Regions from separate parts of the Pseudoalteromonas spongiae UST010723-006 genome, predicted to be linked through region 2. Evidence: predicted binding sites of a transcription regulator. Region 2 holds the regulator's gene; the other holds the start of a gene.
What was found. The regulator MetJ, encoded in region 2, represses methionine synthesis genes. The targets are predictions, from matches to a motif close to TAGACGTCTAGACGTCTA.
Positions count from the first base shown of each region.

Region 1: PSPO_RS11220 (homoserine O-succinyltransferase) is a predicted target of MetJ. The motif match lies at 10,684-10,701, and genes of this name have one in related genera.

Region 1 is NZ_CP011039.1:2,416,600-2,432,003, reverse strand. It holds gene PSPO_RS11265 (PAS domain-containing hybrid sensor histidine kinase/response regulator) at 1-859, opposite strand, end outside; gene PSPO_RS11260 (DUF4212 domain-containing protein) at 1,232-1,495, shown strand; gene PSPO_RS11255 (sodium:solute symporter family protein) at 1,507-3,231, shown strand; gene PSPO_RS11250 (putative nucleotidyltransferase substrate binding domain-containing protein) at 3,396-5,234, shown strand; gene PSPO_RS11245 (3'-5' exonuclease) at 5,234-5,872, shown strand; gene PSPO_RS11240 (TonB-dependent receptor) at 5,919-8,255, opposite strand; gene PSPO_RS11235 (PepSY-associated TM helix domain-containing protein) at 8,290-9,891, opposite strand; gene PSPO_RS11230 (hypothetical protein) at 9,894-10,148, opposite strand; gene PSPO_RS11225 (hypothetical protein) at 10,138-10,455, opposite strand; gene PSPO_RS11220 (homoserine O-succinyltransferase) at 10,780-11,727, shown strand; gene PSPO_RS11215 (homocysteine S-methyltransferase family protein) at 11,717-12,772, shown strand; gene metH (methionine synthase) at 12,781-15,396, shown strand.
Region 2 is NZ_CP011039.1:2,730,749-2,746,152, reverse strand. It holds gene PSPO_RS12670 (methyl-accepting chemotaxis protein) at 1-397, shown strand, start outside; gene PSPO_RS12665 (gamma-butyrobetaine hydroxylase family protein) at 387-755, opposite strand; gene hslU (HslU--HslV peptidase ATPase subunit) at 819-2,147, opposite strand; gene hslV (ATP-dependent protease subunit HslV) at 2,154-2,675, opposite strand; gene PSPO_RS12650 (SPOR domain-containing protein) at 2,807-3,328, opposite strand; gene priA (primosomal protein N') at 3,343-5,517, opposite strand; gene rpmE (50S ribosomal protein L31) at 5,729-5,944, shown strand; gene PSPO_RS12635 (malic enzyme-like NAD(P)-binding protein) at 6,344-7,585, shown strand; gene metJ (met regulon transcriptional regulator MetJ) at 7,632-7,955, opposite strand; gene metB (cystathionine gamma-synthase) at 8,146-9,366, shown strand; gene metL (bifunctional aspartate kinase/homoserine dehydrogenase II) at 9,375-11,711, shown strand; gene PSPO_RS12615 (penicillin-binding protein 1A) at 11,800-14,256, opposite strand; gene PSPO_RS12610 (pilus assembly protein PilM) at 14,392-15,404, shown strand, end outside.

The DNA.
Region 1 (15,404 bases), 310 kb from region 2:
CCGCTGTAAGTAATAAATATAGTGGAAATGCCCAGCGTGCGGTTTTTAAATGGCTAATATCTTGGTTATCGACAACGGTTACATGGAATTGGCGCGGTAAACAAATAACCGCAGCGGCTGCCATTAATGATTGCGCGACAAAGTTGAAGCTAAAAAAGTCTTCTTTTTGCCATTGGCCAAAGGCGATTTGGGTAACAAAGTAATCCCACATGCCATCTTGGTAATGCGTAAAAACATAATACGATAATCCCGCAACCGCACCGAGCGCAAGCAGTTTAACAGCTGATTCAAAGGCTACTGCCAACATTAAACCTGAGCGATATTCGGTTACATCCACTTTGCGTGTTCCAAAGTAAATGGCGAAAATTGCCATAATCAAGGTGCCCATTAAAGCCATCATACTGCCAGATATTTCGCTGTCGCTTTGCAGCAATACAAAGCTGGTGCTAAGTGCTTTTAGCTGCAGTGCGATGTAAGGAATCGTTGCAAGCAGTGCAATAAAGGTCACTAAAATTGCTGTGAGCTGACGTTTTCCGTAGCGCGCAGAAATAAAATCAGCAATGGTCGTGATATTTTGTTTTTTACTAACCAATATCATCTTGCGCAAAAAGCCGTGACCTAAAATAAACAGCAGTGCAGGGCCCAATAGAATGGGGAGGTAACTCCAACCTGAATTAGCGGCTGTGCCTACAGCACCATAAAAGGTCCAAGAGGTGCAGTAAATACCTAAAGCAAATGAGTAAACAAAGGGGTGGTGACTAATTTTCTTGGCGAGCGGTGTGGTTTTATCCCCCCAATTAGCAAGCCAAAATAGAATGCCAACATAGGCCAAAGCGACGAAAATTAGCGCAATTGTCATGGTTACTCTTGTTATTCTTTTTAATTGATACGCTAATTTATCACTTTTTAATGAAACTGTGCATCTCAATCACAATTACCACAACAGCTTGAATTTACAGGCTGAATGCCATTATGAATGGCGATGTTCGACTAATGTCTTAACCTAATTGGAAAATAGGATGTTACGTTTACGTAAACGTAACTTTAATGTGCTTTAAAGCCTTATTTTTACTCGCTTTCGTTTAAATTGTGGTCAATTTTTACCTTTAGTAGGTTGTTAAGTTAATAAATTGTTACGACTAAGGTCGCACTTTAATCTTTTATGTGCGTTGCTAGAGTCAATGATGACGATTAATTAACATGCAATTTTGCATGACTAGGGGATATAAAAATGGCTTTTAAAGATAATGATCAAGCCAAAGCATATTGGAGTGAAAACCTTTCGCTAGTAATAAAACTACTAGCCGTTTGGTTTGTAGTTTCGTTTGGCTGCGGCATTTTATTTGTCGATGCGCTTAACGAAATCCGTTTCTTTGGTTTTAAATTAGGTTTCTGGTTCTCTCAGCAGGGCGCCATTTACACCTTTGTTGCCCTGATTTTTGTTTACGTATACAAGATGGCTGCGTTAGACAAAAAGTACGGCGTTGACGAGTAAGGAGAATAATAATGGACGTTCAAACGCTAACTTTTATTATCGTAGGTGCAAGCTTTGCAATGTATATCGCCATTGCAATTTGGGCGCGTGCGGGATCAACGAAAGAATTCTATGTTGCCGGTGGTGGTGTACCGCCTGTGGCAAATGGTATGGCTACAGCAGCTGACTGGATGAGTGCGGCATCGTTTATCTCAATGGCGGGCATTATCTCGTTCGTAGGTTACGATGGTGGTGTTTACCTAATGGGTTGGACCGGTGGTTATGTTTTACTAGCTCTTTGTTTAGCACCCTATTTACGCAAGTTTGGTAAATTCACTGTGCCAGATTTCATTGGTGACCGTTATTACTCGCAAACAGCGCGTACGGTAGCGGTTATCTGTGCAATCTTTATCTGCTTTACTTATATTGCAGGCCAAATGCGTGGTGTAGGTGTTGTATTCTCTCGCTTTTTAGAAGTAGATATTGAAACTGGTGTTTACATTGGTATGGTAATCGTATTCTTCTACGCCGTATTAGGTGGTATGAAAGGTATCACTTATACGCAAGTAGCGCAGTACTGTGTATTAGTATTCGCTTACCTAGTGCCAGCTATCTTTATCTCATTGATGATGACAGGTCACGTACTACCGCAAACAGGTTTTGGTGCAACATTAACTGACGGGTCGGGAATGTATGTACTTGATAAACTAGACGGACTCAGTACCGAACTCGGATTTGCCCAATACACCGAAGGGTCTAAATCGATGATCGATGTATTCGCAATTACTGCTGCACTAATGGTAGGTACTGCGGGTCTTCCTCACGTAATCGTTCGCTTCTTCACTGTACCTCGCGTAAAAGACACACGTATTTCAGCGGCTTGGACATTAGTATTTATCGCAATTGTTTACACCACAGCTCCTGCGGTTGCATCGTTCGCTCGTGTTAACTTAATTGATACAATTAACGGTAAAGACGGTAGCGGTACAGAGTACGCAGAGGCACCTGCGTGGGTTAAAAACTGGGAGCGTACAGGCCTAATTACATTCAATGATAAGAATGGCGACGGCAAAATGCAGTACTCTGCAGGTAAAATTGAAGATCCTAGCAGTGCTAACGAAGTGAAGATTGACCGCGACATCATGGTACTAGCGAACCCAGAAATTGCTGACTTACCAGCATGGGTAATTGCGTTAGTAGCAGCGGGTGGTATTGCAGCGGCATTATCAACAACAGCAGGTCTGTTATTGGTTATTTCGACTTCGGTATCGCACGATTTACTTAAACGTACCTTTAAGCCAAACATTAGCGATAAACAAGAGTTAATGGCAGCACGTCTTGCTGCGATGGTGGCGATTGCGGTGTCAGCTTACTTTGGTATTAACCCGCCAGGGTTTGTGGCCTCGGTGGTGGCATTTGCCTTCGGCTTAGCGGCGGCGAGTTTCTTCCCAGCAATTATTATGGGGATTTTCTCTAAGCGTATGAATAAAGAAGGTGCGATTGCCGGTATGGTTTGTGGTATTGGTTTTACTGCGGCATACATTATCTACTTTAAGTTCGTAAGCCCTGAGCTTAACTCTGCTGAGCACTGGTTATTTGGTATTTCACCTGAGGGTATCGGTATGATTGGTATGCTAGTTAACTTCGCAGTTGCAATTGCTGTTCAGAAAGTCACCACTGAAACACCAGAAGAAGTACAGCAAATGGTTGAAGATATTCGTAACCCGAAAGGGTCAAGTGCAGCGCATGCTCACTAATCAACCAGCTATTTGAGCTAAATCAAAAATCAAACTCAATGCCCGACTATAGTCGGGCTTTTTTTTGTTTATTGCTCTGCTAGAGTCAAATGACAGAGGTGAGTTGCCTTAAGGGATGATAAAGCGCACCTTTTTGAGGCTGTACACAGTTAAGGAGAGTAACCATGGCATTAGAGCTTAATGAAGTAGCACGTTTTGTTAAAGCGCAAGCACCGTTTAGTGACCTAGAATCCAGTGCCACTGAGTACTTTATTAAAAGCCTTGAAGCGGTTTATTTAACACCAGAAAACCAAAACCAATGGCTAAACTCAAATGCACCCTGCTTATTTTTAATTCGCTCTGGCTTGTACGATATTTTAGATAGCAGTGGTGAAGTGGTTGCGCGTTTATCTGAAGGCGATTATTTTGGCTACCCATCGCTATTAACAGGCGAGCCAATTAGCAATCGATTAGAAGTGCAAAACGAAGGCATTGTATATCTGCTTAGTCAAACTCACTGGGATTATCTGCGCGAACACTATAAAGCATTTGCACAGCATTTTGTGCGTGCTCATGCTAATCGCCTGCTCAGTGTGAATTATAAAAAGCGCAGCGATGATTGGTCGAGCAAACGCATAAGTGAAATTATGAAGCAAGGTGCCGTTACAGCAGGCCCTGAAACTAAAATTAGCGATGCCGCCAAAACCATGAGTCAATTTGGTGTTTCATCGCTTATGATCACTGAAAATAACAAGCTGGTGGGAGTAATTACCGACCGCGATTTACGTAACCGCGTGCTCGCAGAAGGGCGTAGCCCGAACGATGTGGTTGCAACCATTATGACCACAAAGCCAAAGCATGTATTTGAGCACAACCGTGTATTTTCTGCATTTCATTTAATGCTAAAGCAAAATATTCATCATTTACCTGTGCTTGATGAATCACATCAACCCTTGGGTATGATCACCGCAACCGATTTATTGCGCCAGCAAAAATCTGACCCAGTACAACTTATTGGCCGTATTTATAAAGCTGAAAGTGTCGCAGATATTAAGCGCTATGCATTGGAAGTGCCCGAGTTATTGCGAGGGTTTTCAGACAGAGTAGAAGATACAAGCTTAATTGGTAAATTACTTAGCGGTATCACCGATGCCATGACGACGCGTTTAATTCAATTATTTCAAACGCAAAATGACACAGCGCCAACGCCGTTTAGTTGGATCTGCTTTGGTTCACAAGCACGTGAAGAGCAAACATTACATTCAGATCAAGATAACGGTTTATTGCTGCCAGACAACCTGTCGCAAACGGAGCTAGATTACTTTAAAGCGTTAGGTGAGTTTGTTTGTGACAACCTAATTGCGTGCGGTATTAAAGAATGCCCAGGTGGTATTATGGCAAGTCGTGATGCTTGTCGTATGGGGCTTTCTGCATGGTTAAATCAATTTGGCTCATGGATTAAAAGCCCATCGCCGCAGGCTATTTTAAACTGCAAAATCTTTTTTGATATTCGTTTTGTTGATGGCTCTGAAAGTTTGTTCGAAGAATTTAGTAAAGGCATATTAGCAACTACTAAAAATCAGATATTTTTTGCCTCAATGGCAACGGATATTAATACTAACTCGGTACCTATCGGTTTATTTAATCAGTTTAAATTAGAAAAAGATAAGCAAAAACATACGTATATTGATTTAAAAAAGCGTGGTGTGGCAATTATTAACGATATTGTTCGCCTTTATGCGCTGCATCATAATGTTACTGCTGCTAATACCTTAGAGCGCTTAAGTGCGTTGTCTAAACAACAGCAAGTGAGTAAAACGGATATTTATGATTTAAAAGATTGTTGGCGCTACCTTACGCAGCTGCGTTTAAACGTGCAGTTACAGCAAAAAGGGTTACCGGCTAATTGTATCGACCCAGAAGATTTAACCTCACTGGAACGCCACCAATTAAAAGAGGCGTTTTATTTAATTAAGCAAGCACAGCAAGCGGCCGCCTTTAAGTTTGCTAGAGGCAGTTTATGATGGGAATACTTGAATCAATTAAGCGCTTTTTTGTGTTACCCGAAAAAGATAATGACATCCTAAAAAGTAACTGTTTTAAGGTGGACTATTTAGTTATTGATTTAGAGTTAACCGGGCTTAATGCAAAACAAGATGAAATTGTCTCGATTGCATGGGTGCCAATTAGTCATCAACGCATTCAAATTGGTCAATGTCAGCACTTTATTAATAATCAGGTGAGTAATTTAAATCAAAGCCCAGTGTTTCACGGCATTGATAACACAACGATTGCGGCAGGTGTACCGTTAAATGAGGCGCTTAAAGCGTTAAATGAACTACTCGACGATAAAATATTAATATTTCATAACCAACAGCTCGATTGGGGATTTTTACGTATTGCGTTTAATAAAGCGGGTTTATTGCACAAGCCTTTAGCAATACTCGATACTATGAATATCGAACATAAACGCCTTGCTCGCCAAGGGCATGTAATTGCGCAAGATAGCTTAACCCTAAGCAATTGTCGCGAGCGCTATCGGTTACCTGAATACAATTGTCATAATGCACTTACCGACGCCATGGCCACCGCTGAGTTGTTTTTAGCGCAAGCAAATCAAATTAGCCGTGGTAAACCGCTATTAGTTAAACACTTAATGTAAAAAAGGGAAGTGTTAATCACTTCCCCTGCAAGTTAGTTACACGCGCTTAAAAGCTAGCAGTGAAACTTAAACTTAATTGGCGAGGTTGGCCAAGGGTTTTATTGTTGGTGCGCGCACCACGTGCGTCATACACTTTATCTGTTAGGTTTTTCGCTGATAGTTGAATATCGTAATTTTCCCACTGATAACCAACACGTGCATTTATTAATGTACGCGCGTCATTTTGTGGCACATAGTTTTCGCCCCACAGGTTTTTCATTTCATTACTGTTTTGATACATGGTATCGGCTAACGCGCTGTCTTGATAGTTTGCATCAGCAGATAGGTATAAACCAAAATCAGTGTGGTAACTTGCGGCTAAATTTGCAGTCCATTCAGGTGAGTCCGCAAAGGACTGACCTTTTAAATCAAGCGTCGGTTCGCCTGGAATAGCAACTAAAAACTCTTCAAACTCTGTTTTAGCACGGCCAAAGCCTGCACTTAGCGTTAGGTTATTGGTTGGATAGTAGAACAATTCAAATTCAAATCCTTGTACCGTCGACTTACCTGCATTCGTGGTTTCTCTGTCGTATTGATTACCCGACAGCTGCACGCTGACCTGTTGATCTTGCCAATCTAGATAGAACACGTTGGCATTCGTCACTAAGGTGCCGTCTAGCCAAGTTGAGCGCAGTGAAAGCTCGTAGTTATCGGTAAACTCAGGGTCGTAGGTAAAGAGTGTCGCTCGCGCTGAGTTGGTACCTACACCACCAGAGCGGTAACCTTGTTGGTAGGTAAAGCTGGTGGTGATGTTATCGGTTAGGTGGTAACTTGCGCCTAATTTCGGCAGAACTTCGTTAAATGTTTTAGACGTTAAAGGCTCGTTTTGTGACGCTTGACTTGCCATATTAAGCAGCTTCGCATTGATACCAGCTACAAGTTGGGCAAACATCGGGTTTGCTGCATAGTCGCTTGGGTTTGGTAACAAGTGTGCATTACCAATACCATAGGCTTGCTCAGTTGCATTGGCTTGTTTTTCTTGGTCCCAGCGAATGCCAGCAAACACATCAAACTGATCATTGATGCTGTAAGTAAAATCAACAAATACTGCGGTGTTGGTAATTTCACGATATAAATTTGAATAAGTATCAAGCAGTACAGGGTCAACCGGTGCGTACAATGCTAATACTTGATCGGCAATCGCCTGTGGTAAACCTAACCCGCCATTTTCTGGTGCAGCGATCAGTAATGTTGGTACGCCAAGTTGATTAAAGCTGGCACTACGATTACCAATCGCTTTATCTTTTACTTCTAAATTTGAATAATACGCGCCAATAATCCCTTTTAAATTATCGTATTCAAATGTCAGTTTTAGCTCTTGCGTTAATGTTTCGTCAGAGCGTTTATCGTGCAGTTGTGCAATCGGTAATGGCGATGCATCACCATCCCACTCGTATCCATACTGCATATCTGAATAAGTTGTGATTGCTGTTGCCGACCAAATATCGTTAATGTAGTAATCTAGATTTAATACCACTAAGTCTGAATCGGTAAATTCCCATGTTGGATCATTAAAGTTTACTTTACGGTAATCTTTATTGTAACTTGGGTGTGCGTCTGCCCATACAACGCCCATTTCTGTTTCAGATTTGCTGTAACTTAAAATCGCTGAAAAATCTTCAATCGGTTCAAATAGTAGTTTAAAACGATACAGGTTTGAGTTTGAAAAATCTGAGTTTTCGTTGTTGCGCGCAATATTTTCGATAACGCCGTCATAGTCTCTGTCTTCGGCGGTAAAGCGAAATGCTAATACATCATCGATTAAGCTACCACCAGCGGCAATAGCAAGTTCTTGTTGTCCGTTTTCACCTAAAATTACGCGCCCTTTAGCGCTGTATTCATATGCTGGGTCGTAGGTATTCACAACAATTGCACCAGCAAGGGCGTTGCGACCTTGAAGTGTAGATTGCGGGCCACGTAAGACTTCCACTTGGCTCACATCCCAAGTAGAAAAACCGCCTTGTTGAATCTCACGCATTGGCAACGGCGCACCGTCAACATAAACACTGGTTAAAAAGCTGTTACCACCACCAGATACGTTAAAAGAGTCAATGCCACGAATTGTAAAGCCACCCACGCCAACTTCACCAGTTACATTAGGCACAACTGATAGGGCATCGTAAAGATTATTAAGTTTTTGCTCTTCCAGTGCTTTATTGGTGATTACGGCTACACTGGCAGGGGTTTCTTGCAAAGTGCGGTCAATTTTTTGGCCGGTAACAATAATCTTTTCAATATCATTATCGTCTTCAGCCATAGTTAATGGTGAAACAATTAGGCTGGTCGCTAGTGCATATTTTACTGCAGCCGTTACAGCATTGGTTCTACGTTTAACAGTAAACATATTGTCCTTTTTAGAATGTAGTTGTGTGAATAATTTATTGAGTAGTTAATTTAGTAACACTTGGTTGTGTTTGAGTGCTTTTAAACGCGTTTTTTTTCGCCACTTGTTTTGCTGCAAAAAAGCAAATACCGCTGAGCAGTAGTAAGATGCTTTGCGTAATCACAACATCAAATTTGTGTTCTGCGAGTTGTTGTGCTGTTGCGCTAGGCAGTAAAACCCAATCAAGTACGACAACAAGGGCAAATATTGCGCCGCTCAGCTGCAATGAATATTGATTGAATTTCGCGTTGTTTTTGATTAATTGCGCAAGGACTAACACCAGCAAAAATGACGCAAATACGCTGTTTTCGATAATCTCTGCACGCGTTGTTATCTCAATTGGTATTATTCGTGCGGCACTAAAGCCCACAGCAATGGCAAAGATAAAGCCAATAAAGCCACCGCTTGTCATTCGCGTGACAAAATTAAGTGAACGCTGACTTTGATTACGCTGTTTTGCACGTTTTTCTAGCCACATTAAATTGCCGGTTAAAATTACATAACAGGTTGCTAATCCGAGCAAAAAGAAAGCTAACCGTAAACCGTAGCCAGCAAAATCACCAAAGTGCAAACGGGCAATTACACCTAAGCCACTGCGAACGGCATTGTCGTAATTGTCTTTAGTAAGATAGATTTGTTGTTGATTACTTAGTTGGTAATGTACTGCGGTTTCGGTGGCAAACCTGTCTTGCTTTTGACCTGTAAAAATCGCGACGGCGCTTTCATCGCCAAAGTGCTCAATCATAATTCGATCAATGATTGCGTTATCCATGTCTTTTGCTGCCATTGCACGCAATCTGTCGATGCCGTTCATCGCCATTTTGTTGTCGATGATATCAATATGGGGTTCGTTAAATCCCGCTGCCGCGAGTAGCTTTTGTTGGTCGCCTTGGTACAGCACAAGGGCATAAGAAATTTGGTAGACAATCACTAAGTTAAAAACTAATCCGGTGAAGGCATACATCACATGAAACGGCAGACCCATGGTGCCGATAATATTATGCGCGTCTAACCATTTATCTTTATTGCCATCTTTACGGTATTGAAAGAAGTTTTTGAAAAGCTTGCGCCAATGAATAAATAACCCGCTAAGCACCGCAACAAAAAAGAACAGGGTAATGATCCCAACAAAATATAAGCCAATGCGGCCAAGGCCTAGATTGTAATGAAGTTGGTAAACGAAGTTACCGAAATCCATGGTATCGGCATTACCAATAATTTCGCCGCTCTGTGCATCAAGCATAATATGCACATCGCTATGATCTTCTCCTGTTTCGGGATCCGTACCTTCAATGTTTTTTGCAAAGTAAGCTTCTATATACGGTGAATGTTCTGTTGGCGGTAATAAATAAAACCTGTGATCGACATATACATCATAGTGCTTATTAATGGTTGCAATAGCGTTATCGTAACTTACGTTTTGAGAGTTTGTGGATACAGTTTGATTTACATGTATTGGTAGCTTTTCCCATGCCACAATGTTTTCGCGAAATAAGCTAATTGAACCAGCAAAAAATACGATGAATAACACGATAGATATAACAAGACCAATCCATGCGTGTGCGTTAGTTAATGATTTCAGAGTTTTATTATTCATTATTATTGACTCATCAAAAGAACAACGTTGAGTAAGCAAGAGGGAATAAGCACAAGGCTAATGTTTTTGGCTGCTTTGCGTGCTTTTTCGAATGCATAACTCCACACCAGTACGCCCGCCCAAATAGGAAATGCCAACACTAGCCCTGAAATAAGTCTAACGTCTTCTGCTAATGGCAAAATCAAATTTAAATTGAGCACGATAGAAATGGATAGTAATAGACCAAAAAAGAAGCCAATCAGTGTTTTAGGCCACATAGGTCACCCCCGCTAATACCAATAGCGATGCCACAACGCTTGTATTGAAACGCCAAATGTTATTTGTATAAGTGCTTAAAATTGTATGGCTTACCAGCGCAAGCATTAATGCGACAAAGGCCGCCAGTAACGAAGATGTAAGCGCAAAAGACACAGAGAAAATAGCAACACCAATAAAGTAACCAATAACTAATAAAAAATTGGCAATAGATTTGTTCATTGGTTTATTAAGCGGTAGTTGTTTTTCACTGCCTAAGTAACAGGCTAGGCATCCAAGCCAGATTGGGATAATTGCTAAAAAGCTCATTATAATGTAAATGATATTGATTTTTATTTGATTTTAATTGTGTTTTTTATTTGTCGCAACATTTGTTATTCGAAAAATGTAAAAAATTATTAAAATCAAATGCATTAGTTAAAAGTTGATTTAAACGATGGGTGCGTAATGGTGACTTTTACGAAGCACTTATTATGAAATGAGAGATAGATTTATCGGTAGGAGTACGGTTGGCGTATTTTTCACTTTAATCTCAAATAGACATCTAAACATCTAGAGCTTGATATTTCTGGCTATCCGTTCATAATTAGCGTCAGGTTAAACCCAATTTACCATAGTAATAAGGATTAAATGATGCCAATCACAGTGCGCGATCAATTGCCCGCTATTAATACATTAAGGCAAGAAAATGTGTTTGTAATGCCACAAAGCCGTGCGCAAACACAAGAGATCCGCCCGATGCGATTAGCCATTTTAAACCTGATGCCAAACAAGGTGGAGACTGAAGTACAGTTTATTCGTTTACTGGCTAATTCACCGCTGCAGGTAAATGTGGAGTTACTGCGTTTAGATACTCACCGAAGCAAAAATACCTCTGAGCAACATCTTGATATGTTCTATAAGTATTTTTCAGAAGTTAAAAACGAAAACTACGATGCCATGATTGTGACTGGTGCGCCATTGGCACACCTTGAATATAGTGATGTTGCTTATTGGCAAGAGCTGGAAGAGATTTTCGACTGGGCTGAGCAGCATGTTACTTCTACCTTATTTTCGTGCTGGGCCGCTCACGCAGGGCTATTTCATCACTATGGATTAAAGCGAAAACTTAAAGCGAAAAAGCTCTGTGGTGTGTTTAAACATCAACGCTATTTTGAACACGCAGCGTTAACACGCGGTTTTGACGATGAATTCTTAGTGCCACATTCGCGCTATGGTCATATTAATGAAGCTGATATTGCAAACCACAGCCAGCTTGAAGTCATTGCCGGATCGCCAGAGGTCGGTGCGTTTTTAATTAAGAATAAATCAGGTTCGCAGGTGTATTTAACTGGTCACCCAGAATACGATGCCGATACTTTGAATAAAGAGTATTTACGCGACCTAGAAAAAGATCAGAATGCGCCTAAGCCAAATAATTATTTTCCTAATGATGATGCCAGCGCCAAACCAAGTAAAACTTGGCAGAGCCACGCCTTTTTATTATTTTCAAATTGGTTAAACTACTACGTTTATCAAACCACGCCATACGATATTAATTTAGTCAGCCAAGACGTAAGGACTAACAACTATGCCGAATAAATCACAGCAATTAACCGCTGCATTAAAAGCGCGTATTCATATTCTTGATGGTGCAATGGGCACCATGATCCAGAAATACAAACTGGAAGAAGAAGATTACCGCGGTGAACGCTTTGCAAATTGGCATGTGTTGGTCAAAGGCAATAATGACTTACTCAGTTTAACCCAGCCACAGATCATTGAACAAATTCACCGTGAATACCTTGCGGCAGGCGCTGATATTATTGAAACCAATACCTTTAACGCGACTACCATTTCAATGGAAGATTATGAAATGGCAAGCTTAAGCCGTGAAATCAATCTCGAATCGGCAAAATTGGCGCGTAAAGTGTGTGATGAATTTGAAGCACAGGACCCAACTAAACCGCGTTATGTAGCCGGTGTGCTTGGTCCAACATCAAAAACCTGCTCTATTTCACCAGATGTAAACGATCCTGGCTTTAGAAACGTTACCTTTGATGCTCTTGTTGAAGCTTACATTGAATCAACGCTGGCATTGATTGAAGGTGGTGCGGATTTAATTCTGATTGAGACTATTTTCGATACGCTTAATTCAAAAGCAGCGGCTTTTGCAGTAGAAGAAGCATTCGAGCGCGTAGGCGTTACTTTACCCGTAATGATTTCAGGCACCATTACTGATGCATCGGGCCGAACTTTATCGGGCCAAACAACCGAGGCATTCTACAATTCTATTCGTCATATTAAGCCTATTTCAATTGGCCTTAACTGTGCCCTTGGGCCAGATTTACTACGCCAATATGTAGAAGAGTTATCGCGTGTGTGTGAAACTTTTGTGTCGGTTCACCCCAACGCAGGCCTACCGAACGAATTTGGTGAATACGATTTAGAAGCGGACGAAATGGCAAAAGAGATTATTGATTGGGCTGAGTCGGGCTTTATTAATATTGTTGGAGGCTGTTGTGGCACCACGCCTGAGCATATTAATGCGATGTATCAAGGCACAAAAAATGTAGCACCGCGCCAATTACCTGAACTTGAAGTGCGTATGCGCTTAGCTGGCCTTGAAGCCTGTAATTTAAACTAGGAGCAAACATGACAAGCAGTACAGCAGTATTTACCAATGTTGGTGAACGTACCAATGTTACGGGTTCAGCCCGTTTTAAACGTTTAATCCTAGAAGAAGATTACGAAACCGCACTCGAGGTTGCCCGTGAGCAAGTAGAGAACGGCGCGCAAATTATTGATATCAACATGGATGAAGCCATGTTGGATTCAAAAGCGGCAATGGTACGCTTTTTAAATCTAATTGCGTCAGAGCCAGATATCTCTCGCGTGCCGATTATGGTCGACTCGTCGAAGTGGGATGTCATTGAAGCGGGCTTGAAGTGCATTCAAGGTAAGGCAATCGTTAACTCAATTTCACTTAAAGAAGGTGAAGAGCCGTTTATTAAGCAAGCTAAAATCATTAAGCGTTTTGGAGCAGCTGCGGTTGTCATGGCTTTTGATGAAACAGGTCAAGCAGAAACGGCCGACCGTAAATTTGAAATCTGTCAGCGTTCGTACCGTATTTTAGTAGATCAATTAGGTTTTCCGCCTGAAGACATTATTTTTGACCCGAATATTTTTGCGGTAGCTACGGGTATTGAAGAACACGACAACTACGCCGTTGAATTTATTGAAGGTACGCGCCGCATTAAACAAAACTTACCGCACTGTAAAGTGTCGGGCGGTGTCTCAAATGTATCCTTCTCATTCCGTGGTAATAACCCGGTGCGTGAAGCCATTCACTCGGTGTTTTTATATCACGCGATTAAAGCGGGTATGGATATGGGTATCGTTAATGCCGGTCAGCTTGCGGTTTACGATGATATTCCAAAAGAACTGCGCGATGCAGTTGAAGACGTAGTATTAAATACCGACCCTGAAGCGGGTGAGCGCTTAGTTGAACTTGCGCCAAAATACTCAGGGCAAGGCGTTGAAGCGAAAAAAGAAGATTTAGAATGGCGCAGCTGGCCTGTTGCAAAACGTTTAGAGCATGCTCTTGTTAAAGGTATTACCGAATTTATTGACGAAGATACCGAAGAGGCACGCCAGCAAGCTGATAAACCAATTCAAGTAATTGAAGGTCCATTAATGGACGGTATGAACGTAGTAGGCGACTTATTTGGTGCTGGTAAAATGTTCTTACCGCAGGTTGTTAAATCGGCGCGGGTAATGAAGCGCGCGGTTGCCTATCTAGACCCTTTCATTGAAGCGGAAAAAGAAGAGGGCGCAACCAACGGAAAAATCCTAATGGCTACCGTGAAAGGTGATGTGCACGACATCGGTAAAAACATTGTGGGTGTTGTACTGCAATGTAATAACTACGAAGTTATCGACCTTGGGGTAATGGTTCCTGCAGAAACCATTTTACGTACCGCCATTGAAGAAAAAGTCGATATTATTGGTCTTTCTGGCCTGATCACACCATCGCTTGATGAAATGGTTCATGTGGCAAAAGAAATGACGCGCCAAGGGTTTGATATTCCTTTATTAATTGGAGGTGCAACCACATCAAAAGCGCATACGGCGGTTAAAATTGAGCCGGAATATGACAAAGGTGTGGTGTATGTAAATAATGCTTCGCGTGCGGTTGGTGTGGCGTCAAGTTTGTTAAGCAAAACGCAAAAGCCGGAGTTTTTAGCAAAAACCACGGCTGAGTATGAAAAAGTACGTGAGCAACAAGCGCGTAAACGTCCTCGCTCTAAACCAATAACACTTGAAGCAGCTCGCGCTAACAGTGCACCTATCGACTTCAAAAACTACACGCCTCCGGTGCCGAAACAACTTGGAGTGACAGAGTTTAAAGATGTCTCAATTGAGACATTGCGTGAGTATATCGACTGGACGCCATTTTTTATGACGTGGTCGCTCGCTGGTAAATACCCGCGCATTTTAGAAGATGAAATTGTTGGCGAAGAGGCAAAGCAACTGTTTAAAGACGCTAACGAAATGCTCGATGATTTAGCGCCATCAAACAAGCTGCAACCGTTAGGCGTAATGGGTATTTTCCCAGCTAACCGTATCGAAGATGATATTGAAATATACAGCGATGAATCGCGTAGCGACGTGCTTGTGACAAGTTGTCAGTTACGTCAGCAAACCGAGAAAAAGGACTTTCCGAATTACTGTTTAGCTGATTATATCGCACCAAAAGGTACGCCAGATTATTTTGGTGCTTTTGCAGTAACAGGCGGGTTAGAGGAAGACGATTTAGCGGATGTATTCGAGCAACAGCAAGATGACTATAACAAAATTATGGTAAAAGCCGTTGCCGACCGTTTAGCTGAAGCCTTTGCAGAATATCTGCATGAGCGTGTGCGAAAGGAAATTTGGGGCTTTGCGCCAGATGAAAATTTATCGAACGATGAGCTTATTCGCGAAAACTACCAAGGTATTCGTCCGGCTCCAGGTTATCCAGCGTGTCCTGAGCATACTGAAAAGCAAAAAATTTGGCAGTTACTTGATGTAGAAAATCGCATCGGTATGAAGCTGACTAGCTCTTATGCAATGTGGCCGGGCGCGGCAGTTTCGGGTTGGTATTTTTCTCACCCAGAGTCTAAGTATTTTGCCGTTGCACAAATTCAACAAGATCAGCTAGAAGATTATGCCAAGCGTCAAGCAATGAATTTACAAGAAGCCGAACGTTGGCTGGGACCTAACTTGTAAAAGTCAAA
Region 2 (15,404 bases):
TGATGAAGTACGCTCGCTGGCACAAAGAACACAAGATTCAACACAAGAAATCGAAAGTATTATTTCGACATTACAACAGCGCACGCAAGAGGTTGTAAGTGTAATGGAGCGCTGTAAAACTCAGGGGAGCTCAAGTTCAGAGCAAGCGGTACAAGCTGGGACCTTGCTCTATTCAATTAGTGAAGATGTACAAACCATTATGGATATGAGTACGCAAATAGCCACGGCAATTGATGAGCAAAATCAGGTGGCGTCTGAAGTGAATAAAAATGTTATTAAAATTCGTGATATTGCGGAGCAAGCGGCTACACATGCGCAAACTAATGCGCAAACCAGTGAAGAAGTGTCAACTCAGGCTGAAGTACTGCACCGAGCAATTGAAAAATTTAATGTGTAATTTTTATTGGGATCAAGGCGTCGCGAGACGCTTTGCTTTGTTTTAAGTTGGCTAAGTATGTTTGCCACAGCGAATCATGATTTTGAGCTAAGTGAAACAGATAGTCCCAACTGTAAAGCCCGGTATTATGGCCATCATTAAAGATAATACGTACAGCATAATGACCTACTTGCTCTATCGCCTGTATTGCAACGTCTTTTTTGTTGGTTACTAAAATCGCTTTGCCATGGCCTTGCACCTCTGCAGAAGGCGAATGAACGCGCAAAAACTCAGGTGTAAAAGTATGCTGACTTTGCCCGTCAAAATGCACATCAAGCAAGTTTGAAACACGATGATAATGTAATTTAGAAACTAACATAAAATACCCAAATAAAAAGGCGCCAATAAGCGCCTTTTCTATTGTTATAAAAGACGAGTCAAATTATAAGATAAAACGACTTAAATCTTCATCTTTAACTAATTCACCTAAGAAACGCTCAACGTAGGCTGCATCTACAATCAGGCTTTCACCTGATTTTTCGCTCGCATCATATGAAATTTCTTCCATTAGTCGTTCCATAACTGTGTGTAATCGACGTGCACCGATGTTTTCGGTTTTTTCATTTACTTGCCATGCAGCTTCTGCAATCTTAGTGATTGAGTCGTCACGGAACTCAACGTTAACACCTTCAGTACCCATTAACGCTTGATATTGCTCTGTAAGCGATGCGTGAGGTTCAGTTAGAATTCGTTCGAAATCAGATGAGGTAAGCGCTTCTAGTTCAACGCGAATTGGTAAACGACCTTGTAGTTCAGGAATTAGATCCGACGGTTTTGCCATTTGGAACGCACCTGATGCAATAAAGAGGATGTGGTCAGTTTTAACCATGCCGTGTTTAGTATTTACTGTTGAACCTTCAACAAGTGGCAGTAAGTCGCGCTGCACACCTTCACGGCTTACATCTGGACCTGATGATTCACCGCGCTTACAGATTTTGTCTATTTCATCAATAAACACAATACCATTTTGCTCAACGGCATTGATCGCTTGCTCTTTTAGCTCTTCAGGGTTTACTAGCGTTGCAGCTTCTTCTTCCGTAAGTAGCTTAAACGCGTCCTTAATTTTTAGTTTACGCTTAGACTTTTTATCGCCACCCATGTTTTGGAACATGCTTTGTAGCTGATTAGTCATCTCTTCCATGCCTGGAGGTGCCATAATTTCAACGCCAACAGGTGCTTGAGAAACATCAATTTCGATTTCTTTATCGTCTAATTGACCTTCACGTAATTTCTTGCGAAATGCTTGACGTGTTGTATTATTTTCAGACTCTTGCGCTTGGCCCCATGCGTCTTTTGCTGGTGGCAATAAGGCATCTAAAATGCGCTCTTCTGCAGCTTCTTCTGCTCTGAACTTGTACTTTTCGGTTTGCTGTTCACGTGTCATCTTCACTGCAATATCAGCAAGATCGCGAATGATGGTTTCAACTTCTTTACCAACGTAACCTACTTCAGTGAATTTCGTTGCTTCAACTTTAATAAATGGCGCATTAGCTAGTTTTGCTAAACGGCGTGCTATTTCAGTTTTACCTACACCCGTTGGGCCAATCATTAAAATGTTCTTTGGCGTAACTTCACTGCGCAGAGCTTCGTCAAGTTGCATACGACGCCAGCGGTTACGAAGGGCAATCGCAACGGCTTTTTTAGCTTTGTTTTGACCAATGATGTGCTGGTCTAACTCATGTACAATTTCTCTTGGTGTCATTGCAGACATATTTAATTACCCCAGCTCTTCAATGGTTTGGAAGTTATTAGTGAAAACGCAGATATCACCTGCAATTTTTAGGCTTTTTTCTACAATTTCGCGCGCACTTAAATCGGTGTTTTCAAGTAATGCAGTTGCTGATGCTTGGGCGAAGTTGCCGCCACTGCCAATAGCGATGAGATCGTGCTCAGGCTGCACTACATCGCCATTACCTGTGATAATAAGTGATGCAGTTTCATCTGCGACGGCTAGTAGCGCTTCGAGCTTTCTCAATGCGCGGTCGGTGCGCCAATCTTTAGCCATTTCAACAGCCGCTTTGGTTAAGTGGCCCTGATGCATTTCGAGTTTGGTTTCAAAACGTTCAAATAGTGTAAAAGCGTCGGCTGTACCGCCCGCAAATCCGGCAAGTACTTTGCCGTTATAAAGACGACGCACTTTTTTTGCATTGCCTTTCATTACTGTGTTGCCCAGTGAAACTTGGCCATCACCGCCAATCACTACTTTGCCTTCGCGGCGCACAGAAACTATCGTAGTCATAAATAAACCTTAGGTTTAATCTGTTAATTTCAATTGTTATTGATATGGGGAGTAAACAAAGGATTTCAAGGCTTGGCGGGGGAACTTGGTAGCAAAACAAAGCTACCAAGCTTGAATTTGTGTTAGTTGTGTTACTTAGGCATTAAATAAATGCGACAGCGAGAAATGCGCGCACGTTTAATTTGGTTGTTCGCACTTTCAGCAAGACGCTTGGTGGCAAATGGTTCTATTTTTACGCGATACCATACGCCATTTTTGCCTTCTGTACGGTCTACATCGGCAATGAGGCCGGTCTTAAATGCAATTTGTGCTTTTAGCGCTTCCGCATCATCACGATTGCGTAGCGATGCACATTGCATATAGTAGGGGCCTTTTTGCTCTTGCTCTGTAACTTCAACTTCAATGTTGGCATTCTCAATTTCTTCAATGAAATCGGGCTTTTTCGGCTTAGGCTTAGGTGATTTTGTTTGTTCTTTGGCAACTTTTTGCTGCGATGCTTTTACATCGCTATTAGTGGTAATAAAGTACAAGCCATAAATACCGGCCGACACTAAAACAACCGCGGCTACTAACGCAGCAACAGGAAAAGGGCGTTTGCTTGGGGCTGTTTTTTTAGGGGCACGTTTTTTATTTACGTAATCTCTTTGGGCCATTGTTTACTATTTTCTTATGCCATTGAAACTGGGTCGATATCGATACTCCAGCGGACCTTTGTTGCTAGCTTACTTTGACTTATGTAGCTAACAAGTTGATGTAGGTATAAGTGCAATTTTTTGCGCTCATTACCTTGAATATGGAGCTGGTAGCGGTATTTGCCTGCAATGCGCTCAAGTGCTGCAGGAACAGGTCCGAGCAATTGTATACCAGAAGGCAGTTGTTCTGGAATAAGGTCGTACAAAAAATTATTAATGTCGTTTAGCTTGTGCGATTCGCAACGAATGATTGCAAGACTAGTGTAGGGGGGTAGCAAGGTTTCTTCACGTTCACGCAAAGCATAACGGGAGAAGTCTTGGTAGCCATTATTGATTAGGTCTTGTAATAGCGGATGTTCTGGAAAATGTGTTTGGAGTAATACCGTGCCGGCTTCACCGCTACGCCCTGCGCGACCTGAAACTTGGGTAATTAATTGGGCTAGGTGCTCTGTAGCGCGAAAATCGTAAGAGTAGAGTCCGCTATCTACGTCCATAATGACGACTAGCGACACCTCACTAAAATGATGTCCTTTAGCAAGCATTTGGGTGCCAATTAAAATCCGCGGTTCGCCTTTGTTTATGTCGTGCAGTGCGCTTTCTAAACTGCCTTTTTTACGGGTTGAATCGCGGTCAACTCGGGTGATTGGGGTGTCGGGAAAGCTTTCAGCTAAAAACTCAGCAACTTGTTCTGTACCTTGTCCTGCGGGGATAATTTGCGTACTACCGCAACTTGGACATTGTGTTGGCACATGCTCTTGCGCTCCGCAATGATGGCAAATTAAATTGCGAATATGTTTGTGATAGGTGGCATTGGCGCTACAGCGTTGGCATTGACTTAACCAGCCACATTCGTGGCAAATAAGACTAGGCGAAAAACCTCTGCGATTTAAAAACACCATAACTTGCTTACCTTTCGTAAGCTCTTTTTTGATGTAATCAAGCGTTGCAAGTGCAAGACCTGACTGTTGATGCTGCCCTCGCATATCAAGTAGCACATACTGATTATCGCTTTGTGTTTGTGCTCGCTCAGTTAATGTAAGCAGTTGGTACTTATGATTTGTGGCATTATGAATCGTTTCAAGCGACGGTGTTGCACTGCCCAAGATTAATGGAATCGCTAGTTTAGCAGCGCGAAAGCAAGCTAAATCACGGGCGTGGTAGCGTAGTGAATCTTGCTGTTTAAATGACAAGTCGTGCTCTTCATCAACAATAATCATCGCGAGTTTGGCAAATGGTAAAAACACACTAGAGCGGGTGCCAATTACAATGGCAGCGCTTTGAGTTTGTGCTGCACGCCAAGTTGATAGGCGTTCATTATCCGTCATTGCAGAGTGCCAAAGCATAATAGGCACATTAGGAAAGCGTCTGCGAAAGCGGTTGACGGTTTGTGGCGTTAAGCCAATTTCGGGTACCAGTACTAACGCTTGTTTACCTTGTTGCAATGGCTTTTCCAAAGCTTGTAGATAAACTTCTGTTTTTCCGCTACCAGTTACACCTTCAAGCAAATAGCAGGTATAGCCTGTAGCTTGATTAATTGCTGCAAGTGCAATGGCTTGTTCACGCTTAAGTTTGGGTTTATCGTCGATTGCGAGAGGTTTTGATTGCCAATCACGATTGTATTCAACCGTTTTCTCAATAATCGCTTTTTCCAGCAGTGATTTAACGGTTGCACTACTAAACCCGAGCGCACTCAATTCGGTAACTGGCGTACTGCCCGAATCAACTAAATGCTCGATTAGTTGGCGCTGTTTTTTACCATTCACTGATGTATTTTCATCGATCAGTTTAATGATAGGCACTGCAGACTTATCAACTGCTTCGCCTTTGTTTAACAAAGTTGGTAGTGCAACTTGGTAGCACTCTCCAAGCGGGTTTTGGTAATAATGACTCGCAAATTCGATAAGGCTGATCATATGGCGATCAATAATCGCGTTGTTATCAATTAAACGTGAAATAGGTTTTAATTTATCGAGAAATTCACTATTTGATTTTAACGCAACAACAATGCCGACAAGTTGCTGACGACCAAATTGAACTGCAACACGACAACCCACCGCAATATTAGTTTGAAACTGAGGTTCAACGAGGTAATCAAAGTTACGGTAAAGCGGTACATTTAAGGCAATTTCTGCAACAACAGGCGTAGTCATTCAACTTTTATTTTTAGAGCGTATTTGTGGAAATTAAATCATGGCATTGTGTTTGCGGCTAGTGTTAAACAAAATTTATCTGAAGATGGTTAAAGATCTTGCTATTGGCATGTTAGTTGGCTAGAATTCGCGCCCTATATATTTTTGTTTAACAACGTATGGTGCCAGACTTCGGGTTTGGAGAGCGATGCGGCCTAATTAGAGGTTTACTATGAAAGAAGGTATCCACCCTAAGTACGAAGCAATCAATGCTACTTGTTCTTGTGGTAACAAATTCGAAACGCGTTCAACTCTTTGTAAAGACATTCACTTAGATGTTTGTTCAGAGTGTCACCCGTTCTACACTGGTAAGCAAAAAGTGCTTGATACAGGTGGTCGTGTTGATCGCTTCAACAAGCGTTTTGGCGCGCTTTCAAGCAAAAAATAAGAGCTATTTTAGTTCTTTCAAAAAAGCACCTAAGGGTGCTTTTTTTTGTATCTAAAATTTAATATGAATTTTTGTCATGTTATATGGTTTTTCTATGTCTTTTTATTCTAAATAGATGGCTATATACTGGATTATAGATAGCTTCAATATTCATTATTTTTACTATCTGTTGGCAAAATAGTATCTGTCGAGTGTAAAAAATAGATGGCTGTGAATCTGGTCGGATCTGAATTAACTTCAATCTGGTAATGATTTAGCAGAAAATATCCACAAGCCTATTGTTGTAAATTCAACTATGGTCTTAGGTTAAGATATAACCGCATTTAACTTCTATTTACTCTAAATGCCGTACTATTAAACCAGTATCTCTCACTTTTAACATCGTAGGATAAGGCACGCATGTCTGACATAAGAGAAAAAGCGCTACAATACCATTCTGAACCCGTTCCTGGAAAAATCAGCATCGAATTAACCAAACCAGCAGAGACAGTTAATGATCTTGCATTAGCTTATAGTCCTGGTGTTGCTGAACCGGTTCGTGAGATCGCAGCAGATCCGAACAATGCATATAAATATACTGCAAAGGGTAATATGGTCGCTGTTATCTCAAACGGTACTGCAATTTTAGGTTTAGGTAATTTAGGACCGCTTGCATCAAAACCAGTTATGGAAGGCAAGGCGTTATTATTTAAGCGTTTTGCTGGTTTAGATTCAATTGATATTGAAGTTAAGCACCGTACTACCGAAGACTTTATTAATACTGTAGAAAATATTGCAGATACTTTTGGTGGTATTAACCTGGAAGATATTAAAGCGCCAGAGTGTTTTGAAATTGAAAAAGCGCTTATTGAACGTTGTAGTGTGCCAGTATTTCATGATGACCAACACGGTACCGCGATTGTAACCGCGGCGGGCATGCTGAATGCGTTAGAGATCCAAGGTAAAAAGTTAAAAGATGCATTAATTGTATGTTTAGGTGCAGGTGCAGCAGCAATTGCGTGTATGGAGCTATTAATTAAATGTGGTGCACAACGTGAGCACATTTACATGCTTGATCGAAAAGGGGTTATTCATACGCGTCGTGATGACCTAAATGAATACAAAATGTTGTTTGCGAATAATACAGATAAGCGCACCTTACAAGATGTTATTGAAGAAGCTGACGTATTTGTGGGTGTTTCAGGTCCTGACTTACTTGCTCCTGAAGATCTAAAATTAATGGCAGATAAGCCAGTGGTATTTGCGTGTTCTAACCCTGATCCTGAAATTAAACCGGAAGTGGCGAATGCTGCGCGCAATGATTTAATTATGGCTACAGGTCGTTCAGATTACCCTAACCAAGTTAATAACGTATTATGCTTCCCGTTTATTTTCCGTGGTGCGCTTGATGTGCGCGCAACAGCGATTAATGACGAAATGAAAATTGCGGCGGTAAATGCGATTCGCGAAATTGCTAAAGAGCCAGTACCGCAAGAGGTATTGTCAGCGTCTGGTGAATCAAATCTTGAATTTGGTAAAGATTACATCATTCCTAAGCCAATGGACCCACGTTTACTTCCGCGTGTAGCGCGTGCTGTTGCAGAAGCCGCGGTTGAGTCAGGCGTTGCGCAGATTGAAATACCAGAAAACTACATGCTTTAACTTGATTAAAAGCAAAAAAAAACCTCAGCAATTGCTGAGGTTTTTTTTATTCATCTTCAAGCTCTGGAACCGGTAAGCCGCGTTCAGCAAGAATTTCTTTTACCCTTTGCGGAATATGCTCAGGGTTATCTTTTCTCAGATCTTCATCGTCAGGCAATGGCTGACCAGTAAACGCATGCAAAAATGCTTCACACAGTAGTTCGCTATTGGTTGCATGACGTAAGTTATTTACTTGTCTACGAGTGCGCTCGTCTGTCAGTACTTTCAATACGTTAAGTGGGATAGATACGGTAATTTTTTTCACTTGTTCTGATTTTTTACCGTGTTCTGCATATGGGTGAATATATTCACCGTTCCATTCAGTTGCCATAAAGTGTACTAGCCTATATCTGTTACGATTTAATTTTGACGATAGCCTGTATATTAAGAGGCAAAATTTTATCGTTTTAAAATATATAGTCAAATATCATTTATTTGGCTATATAGACGTGTAAAAGTTTTGACTTCCATTGTTTGGTGGTTTAACCTTTTAGACGTCTAAACATCTAAGTGGCAGAGTTATGAAGCAGAACAAACAAACAACCCTTGCTGTTCGCAATGGCATTACCGCAGATAAGCATCATGGTGCGGTTGTTCCACCGTTATATTTATCGACGACTTATTCGTTCGCCGATTTTGATAAAAAGCGTGATTATGATTATGGCCGTAGCGGCAATCCTAATCGTGATATTTTGGCTGATACGCTTGCTAAGCTAGAAGGCGGTGAAAAGGGTATTGTAACTGCAACAGGTATGGCTGCTGTTCACTTATGCACACAAATCTTAACACCAGAAGATACTATTTTAATTCCTCATGATTGCTATGGCGGTAGTTACCGTTTATTCACGAGCTTGGAAAAACGCGGTTTATTAAAAGTAGCGGTTGTCGACTTTACACAAGCGTCTTGCTACGAGCAGATTAAAGCAATTAAACCTAAGCTAGTGTGGATTGAAACGCCAAGTAACCCAGTTTTACGTTTAACTGACATTGCTAAAGTAGTGGAAGTTTCTCACTCCGTAGGGGCGTTAGTAGGAGCTGACAACACGTTTTTATCTCCAGCATTACAAAACCCAATTTCATTTGGTGTAGATATTGTTATCCACTCAACCACAAAATACATCAATGGCCACTCAGATGTTGTCGGTGGCGTGGTTATTACCCGCACTGCGGAGTTAGGTGAAGAGCTTGCTTGGTGGGCAAATAATATTGGCATTACAGGTGCGCCATTTGATGCGTATTTAACGCTGCGTGGTATTCGTACTTTAAATGTGCGTATTAAACAGCACCAAGAAAACGCATTTGCCATCGCACGTTACTTAGAAACCTGTGAGCATGTAGAGAAAGTTTATTACCCAGGTCTTAAAAATCATCCACAACATGACTTAGCAAAAGCACAGCAAAAAGGTTTTGGTGGCATGGTGAGCTTTAGTATTAAAGGCACAATTGAAGATACGGCTAAATTTTTAACCAGTGTAGAACAGTTTAGCCTCGCTGAATCACTTGGTGGTGTAGAGAGCTTAATTTGTCACCCAGCTACCATGACACACGCCGGCATGGCGCCTGAAGCACGAATTAAAGCAGGCGTTAACGATACGTTAATTCGTATTTCTGTTGGTATTGAAGATGTTGAAGATTTAATCGCAGATCTTGAACAAGCATTCGCAAAAACAATTAACAAAGACGTCGCTGCTGGTGGAGAAAAAAGCACTCAATGCTGCGCTGCACGACCTGCATTGTGGTGATTACTTAAATGACAAAACAAGTATATAAATTTGGTGGGTCAAGCCTAAGCAGTGCCAAGCGCTACCATGCAGTTGCCAATATTTGTCAGCAACTAGCGTATGGCGATGCCATAGTTGTATCTGCTGCAGGTAAAACGACCGATACGCTTGTGCGCTTGTGGTCGTGTTATCACAATCAAGATCATAAAGGTGTTGGTGAGGTAATTGCGTTACTAAAAGATCACCAATGCGCACTGGTTTCTGAATTATTAGGTGATAAAAGTGAAGTGTATGCTCACTTTATTGACGATATTAATGCAATCTCTCAACGTGCTGGCTGTGCAGAGTTAGAGCAGGCGTGGTTGCTTGCTCACGGTGAGCTGTGGTCTGCCCGTTTACTTGCGCATTATTTAAATAAGCAAGGGGTTGCTGCGACTCACTTTGATAGCCGAAAGCTATTTGTTGTTGCACAAAATAATCTTAAGCATCAAGAAAATACTGCACGCTGCCAGGCATTAAAGAGCGACCAACTTAATGTGGTGACAGGATTTATCGCAAGTGACGAAGTGGGTAACACGGTGACGCTAGGCCGTAATGGTAGCGATTACAGTGCGACTTTGCTTGGTAAATATATCAATGCCAGCAGTGTTACAATTTGGACAGATACTCAAGGCGTTTACAGTACCGACCCACGTAAAGTAGAGAAGGCGGTTAAATACAATAAAATTAGCCAGCAGCAAGCGCAACAACTCGCGCGATTAGGTAACCCTGTATTGCACGCTAAAACGCTTACACCATTAAAAGACAGCGATATTAAATTAGTCGTTCGCAGTAGCTACGATAGCCATAGTGATGGCACGCAAGTGGTTGCTAACGAACAAGCGAAAGCAAAACGTTTTTTAACGACACTAGCCAGTGTTGATGTATTTCAACTTACTCATAACAATAAAGATAGCATTCGAGAGTTAAGCATTATTCTGCAGCATCCGCTTCAGCCGCTTGAGGTAGAGGGAAATACGTTACTGCTTGTACCAAGTCAGTTTGGCGAGCAAGTTGCGTCATATTATTTACAAGATGCGGTGCTTATTGAATCGAATGTCTCTGGTGTGGCAATCGTGAGTGAGGCCGGCAGTGAATCGCAGTTACTTGAAAGTGCAAAAGCATTATTAGAGAAGCAAAGCATGACATTACGTGGTGCGTGGAGTCAAAATGGCTTTGCTATTTTACTTGGCGACCAGTTGCTTGAAAGCGATACGCTGTCATTATTACATGAAGAATTGATCACCGCTAAACAAGAATTAGCTGTGATTGTGGCGGGTATTGGTAATGTTGGAGAGGTGTTTTTATCACAGCTTAATGACCAGTTAGCGCGTCTAAATACCTTGTTACCAGTTAAGTTGGTAGGTTTATTACGCTCAAGTACGAGTTTGTTAAATGGCCAGGGTATAGAGCTGGCAACAGCCAGTGCAAACTTCAAAAATAATGCAAAAGTGTCGTCACCTGAGCAGATTATCGAGTTTATTAAAGAGCTTGATTATGGCCATAAAGTAGTGATTGATATCACGGCAAGTGAATCGTTTAGTAAGTTATACCCTGAATTTGCGTTGCACGATTGTCATATTATTTCAGCAAATAAATACGCGGGCACCGCAGAGCTAACTTGGTATGAAAATTTACGTCGCTTGCAGACAGAGAAAAATTTACTGTGGCGTTACAACACAAGTGTAGGCGCCGGTTTACCAATTAATTTTGCTTTAAAAGACCTGCAAAACTCAGGCGATAAAATCACTAAAATTAGTGGTGTGTTCTCGGGCACATTGTCTTGGTTAGGGGCAAATTATTCGCTCGATAAAAAGTTCTCAGATTTAGTTGAGCAAGCGCGAGAGCTGGGCTTTACCGAACCTGATCCGCGTGAAGATCTTTCTGGCCGTGACGTACAAAGAAAGTTACTTATTTTGGCAAGAGAGCTTGGTTTATCACTTGAATTAGACGATATTGAGTTATCGGCGTGGATGCCAGGAGAGCTTGCCGAAGGGCCTTGGCAAGATGCATTAGCAAAACGTGAGTCACTTGATACATTTGTGGAAGAGCTCGCTCTAGATGCACAAAGAGAAGGTAATACGCTTAGGTACGTGGCTGAGCTTGATACCACAACCTCACCTATTACGGCAAAAGTAGGGTTAAAAGCTGTTGCTCCGTCAGCTGCGGTTGCAACACTAACTCCGGGCGATAACATTTTTGTGATCAATAGTGTTTGGTATGCTGACAACGCATTGATTATTCAAGGACCTGGAGCAGGGCGTGAAGTTACCGCTGCGGGAGTGCATTCTGATTTATATTGGCTCTGCCATAAACTATCAGAGTAATCAGGATAATTAATATTAAAAAGCCGCTAACAGTGTTAGCGGCTTTTTTAATTTATATAAACTGATATACATAAATGAATTGATACCGTTAAAATAGCTCTTCAGCTGTTTTGCCTGAATCAGTCGTTGTTGTGTAAGGGTCAAATAAATTCTGCACTTCTTGTTGAGTATACTGCGTTGGTGCTGTGCCCTTTATAAAATACTCAAATCGTGACGAGTTATCGGTTTTTTTAGTTAGTAACCCTGATTTACGGTCGATTCTTACTGAGACGAGCCCTTCTGGTTGTTCAATAGGTGCGCTAGGCATACCTCTCAGAGCTTCACGCATATAATCAAGCCATGCAGGCTGCGCCGTTCGTGCACCAGATTCACCGCCAGCAAATTGATTGCGACTTAAATTATTATTGTAGCTTACTCTACCTAAACGCTTGCCGGCATCATCAAAGCCGACCCATACAGTGGTAATCACTTGGCTGTTAAAACCTGAGAACCAAGTATCTACAATATCGTTTGTAGTACCGGTTTTGCCTGATAAGTCATTACGTTTTAAATCTTTTGCACGCCAGCCTGTACCAAGCCAGCCTGGTTCTCCATAGATTGCAGTGTTCATCGCGTCGGCAATTAAAAAGGCATTTTGTTCGCTAATTACGCGAGGCGCGTAATGAAAGCTATCACGCACTTCTTCAGCACTACATTGATTGCAAACAACTAACGGTTGAGATTTATATACGATGTTGCCTTCGGCATCTTCAATACGGTCAATAAAATATGGCTCAATTAAATGTCCGCCATTGGCAAACGTTGCCATACCACGCGCCACTTCTAAAGGCGTTAACGAAGCAGCACCGAGGGAAAGTGCCTCATGTGGTTTAATGTCTTCAGGTGAAAAGCCAAATTTAAGTAAATGGTCTACTGTTTCGCGTGCGCCTATGCCTCGTAACAGGCGAACTGCAACCACGTTTTTAGACTGTGCCAATGCGCGACGCACACGAATTGGGCCATCGTAATTAGCTGGGCTATTTTCTGGGCGCCAAGCGATACGCTGTGCAGAGTTCCAGCTATTTATTGGGGCATCGTTAATTATTGAGCCTAACGAATAGCCATGCTCAATTGCAGCGGAATAAAGGAATGGCTTAATGTTTGAACCTACTTGACGTTTTGCTTGGGTTGCGCGGTTGTATTGCGATAACTCGAAGCTATATCCACCAACAAGTGACTCAATTGCACCGGTTTGAGGATTAAGAGACACTATTGCGCTGCTCACGTCAGGCATTTGAGATAGTTTATATTGACCATCTTCATTTTGCTGTAGCCAAACGAACGCCCCAGGATAGAGTATATCTGAGGTTGTTTCAGGCGGCTTTCCTTGGCGTGAATGCGAAATGTATGGACGAGCCCACTTTAATCCGTCCCATGGAATTGTGATTGAATTGCCGTTTTTAAGTACTGCATAAGCATTTTGCTCATCAATTTGCTCGATAACGGCTGCTTTTAAATAACCGATTTCATTTACAGATTCGAGATAAGAGAGGATTTCATTACGTTGCCAAGCCGTATCCGTTTCGGAGTTCCATAAATAAATGTTAACTCCTCTAAAACCATGACGATGGTCATAGTTATGAATATTATCCATTAACGCTTTTTGCGCAGCAGCTTGGTTTTTAGCTGTGATGGTTGCGTAAACTTTATAGCCGTTGTTATACGCGCCGTCTAATCCGAAGCGTGCAACCATGTCTGCTCGAATCATTTCTGAAATATAAGGTGAAGAAAACTCGATTTCTGCACCGTGTTTTTTCGCTGTTATTGGTGCTTTACTTGCTTCATCAAATTGTGCTTGTGAAATGTATCCTTCAACTAGCATACGTGAAAGAACAACGTTGCGGCGGTGTTTTGCTCGAGTTGGATTACTAATAGGGTTTAATGATGAAGGGGCTTTTGGTAAACCAGCAATCATCGCAAGCTGTGGCAAATTAAGTTGATCTAAATCTTTGCCGTAGTAAACCTGCGCTGCTGCGCCAACACCAAATGCACGATGACCAAGCTCTATTTTATTGAGATAAAGTGCCAATATTTCATCTTTTGTCATTAGGCTCTCAATATGCAACGCAATAAAAATTTCTTTTATTTTTCGCATGTATGCTTTTTCGCGCGTTAAAAAGAAGTTACGCGCCGTTTGCATGGTAATGGTACTGGCACCTTGTTTCTTTTCGCCTGTTGTTATTAGTACGATTGCAGAGCGGACAATGCCTATCGGGTCGATGCCGGGGTGATCGTAGAAACGATTATCTTCAGTCGCGAGTATAGCGTTTAAAAAATCTTGCGGAATTTGATCTATCGTAACCGGAATACGTTTTTTTTCACCAAATTGGTTGATTAATTGGCCATCTTTGGTGAATACTTGCATAGGTGTTTGAAGTTGCACGTCTTTTAAAACGGCAACACTGGGTAGTTCGGGCTTTACGTAAAAGTAAAGGATAACTACTGCAAAAGTACCAAGAATGGTACATATGATAATAAAACGTAAAAAGTTTTTTATAAAAGCCACAGAAAATTCCCGAGAATGGACTCCCAATTACAAGATAACACTGGTAGTATATCCTGATTAATTTTTGAATAAAATTTTTTCGCTAGATTTTATAAAGTTATTATAATTATAAAAAAAAGGATTAGCGTTAGGTTTATGATAGGTCAACTGTTTAAAAAACCACAGCCTCTGATGGTTGGTATTGATATTGGCTCTCATTCGGTTAAAGCCGTGCTATTAAGCCAAAAAGACACTCATTATCGACTTGAAGCGTTTGCTGTCGAGCCAATGCCTAAAGGGGCAATGGCAGAAAGGACGATCCAAGATATTGAAGCTGTTGGTCGTGTAATCAATAAAATTCGTAAAAAACTCCCCAAAAATATCACAGAAGCAGCAACAGCAGTATCTGGTCAGGCGGTTATCACGAAAGTTATTTTTATGGATGTAGCCTTAACGGATGCTGAATTAGAATCTCAAATAGAAATTGAAGCGGACAGCTTAATTCCTTATCCACTTGATGAAGTGAGTTTAGATTTTGAAAAGCTTGATGTAAACGATGCTGATCCATCAAAAGTAAACGTTTTACTTTCGGCTGCGCGTACAGAGAGTGTTGAAGCGCGTGCAGGAGCTGTTGAGTCAGGTGGCTTTGTGCCAAAAGTTGTTGATGTTGAAGCGTACGCGTTAAGTCGTAACCTTGAACTGTGTTACGACTTCTTACCAGAAGACGCTGCAAACAAGGTGGTTGCCTTTATTGATGTAGGCGCAACGATGACCCTTATCAGCGTAACGCAGAACGGTGAGACGTTGTATACCCGAGATCAGGTTTTTGGTGGCGAACAATATACGCAAAGTATTGTTTCTTATTACAATAAGAGTTTTGATGAAGCGGAACTTGCAAAAACGTCTGGTGACTTACCACCAAACTATACGTTTGAAGTGTTAGCACCGTTCCAAACATCATTTTTGCAACAGGTTCGTCGTGCCATCCAAATGTTCTTAACCACAAGTGGTAAAGACCAAGTTGACTATATTGTTTTATCAGGTGGTACCTCGTTAATCTCTGGCTTAGATAAGCTACTGATTGATGAGTTAGGTATTCATTCCGTCATTATGAATCCATTTGAAAAGATGGAGCTAGCACCGGGCGTGGACCGTGAATCTTTAGAGAA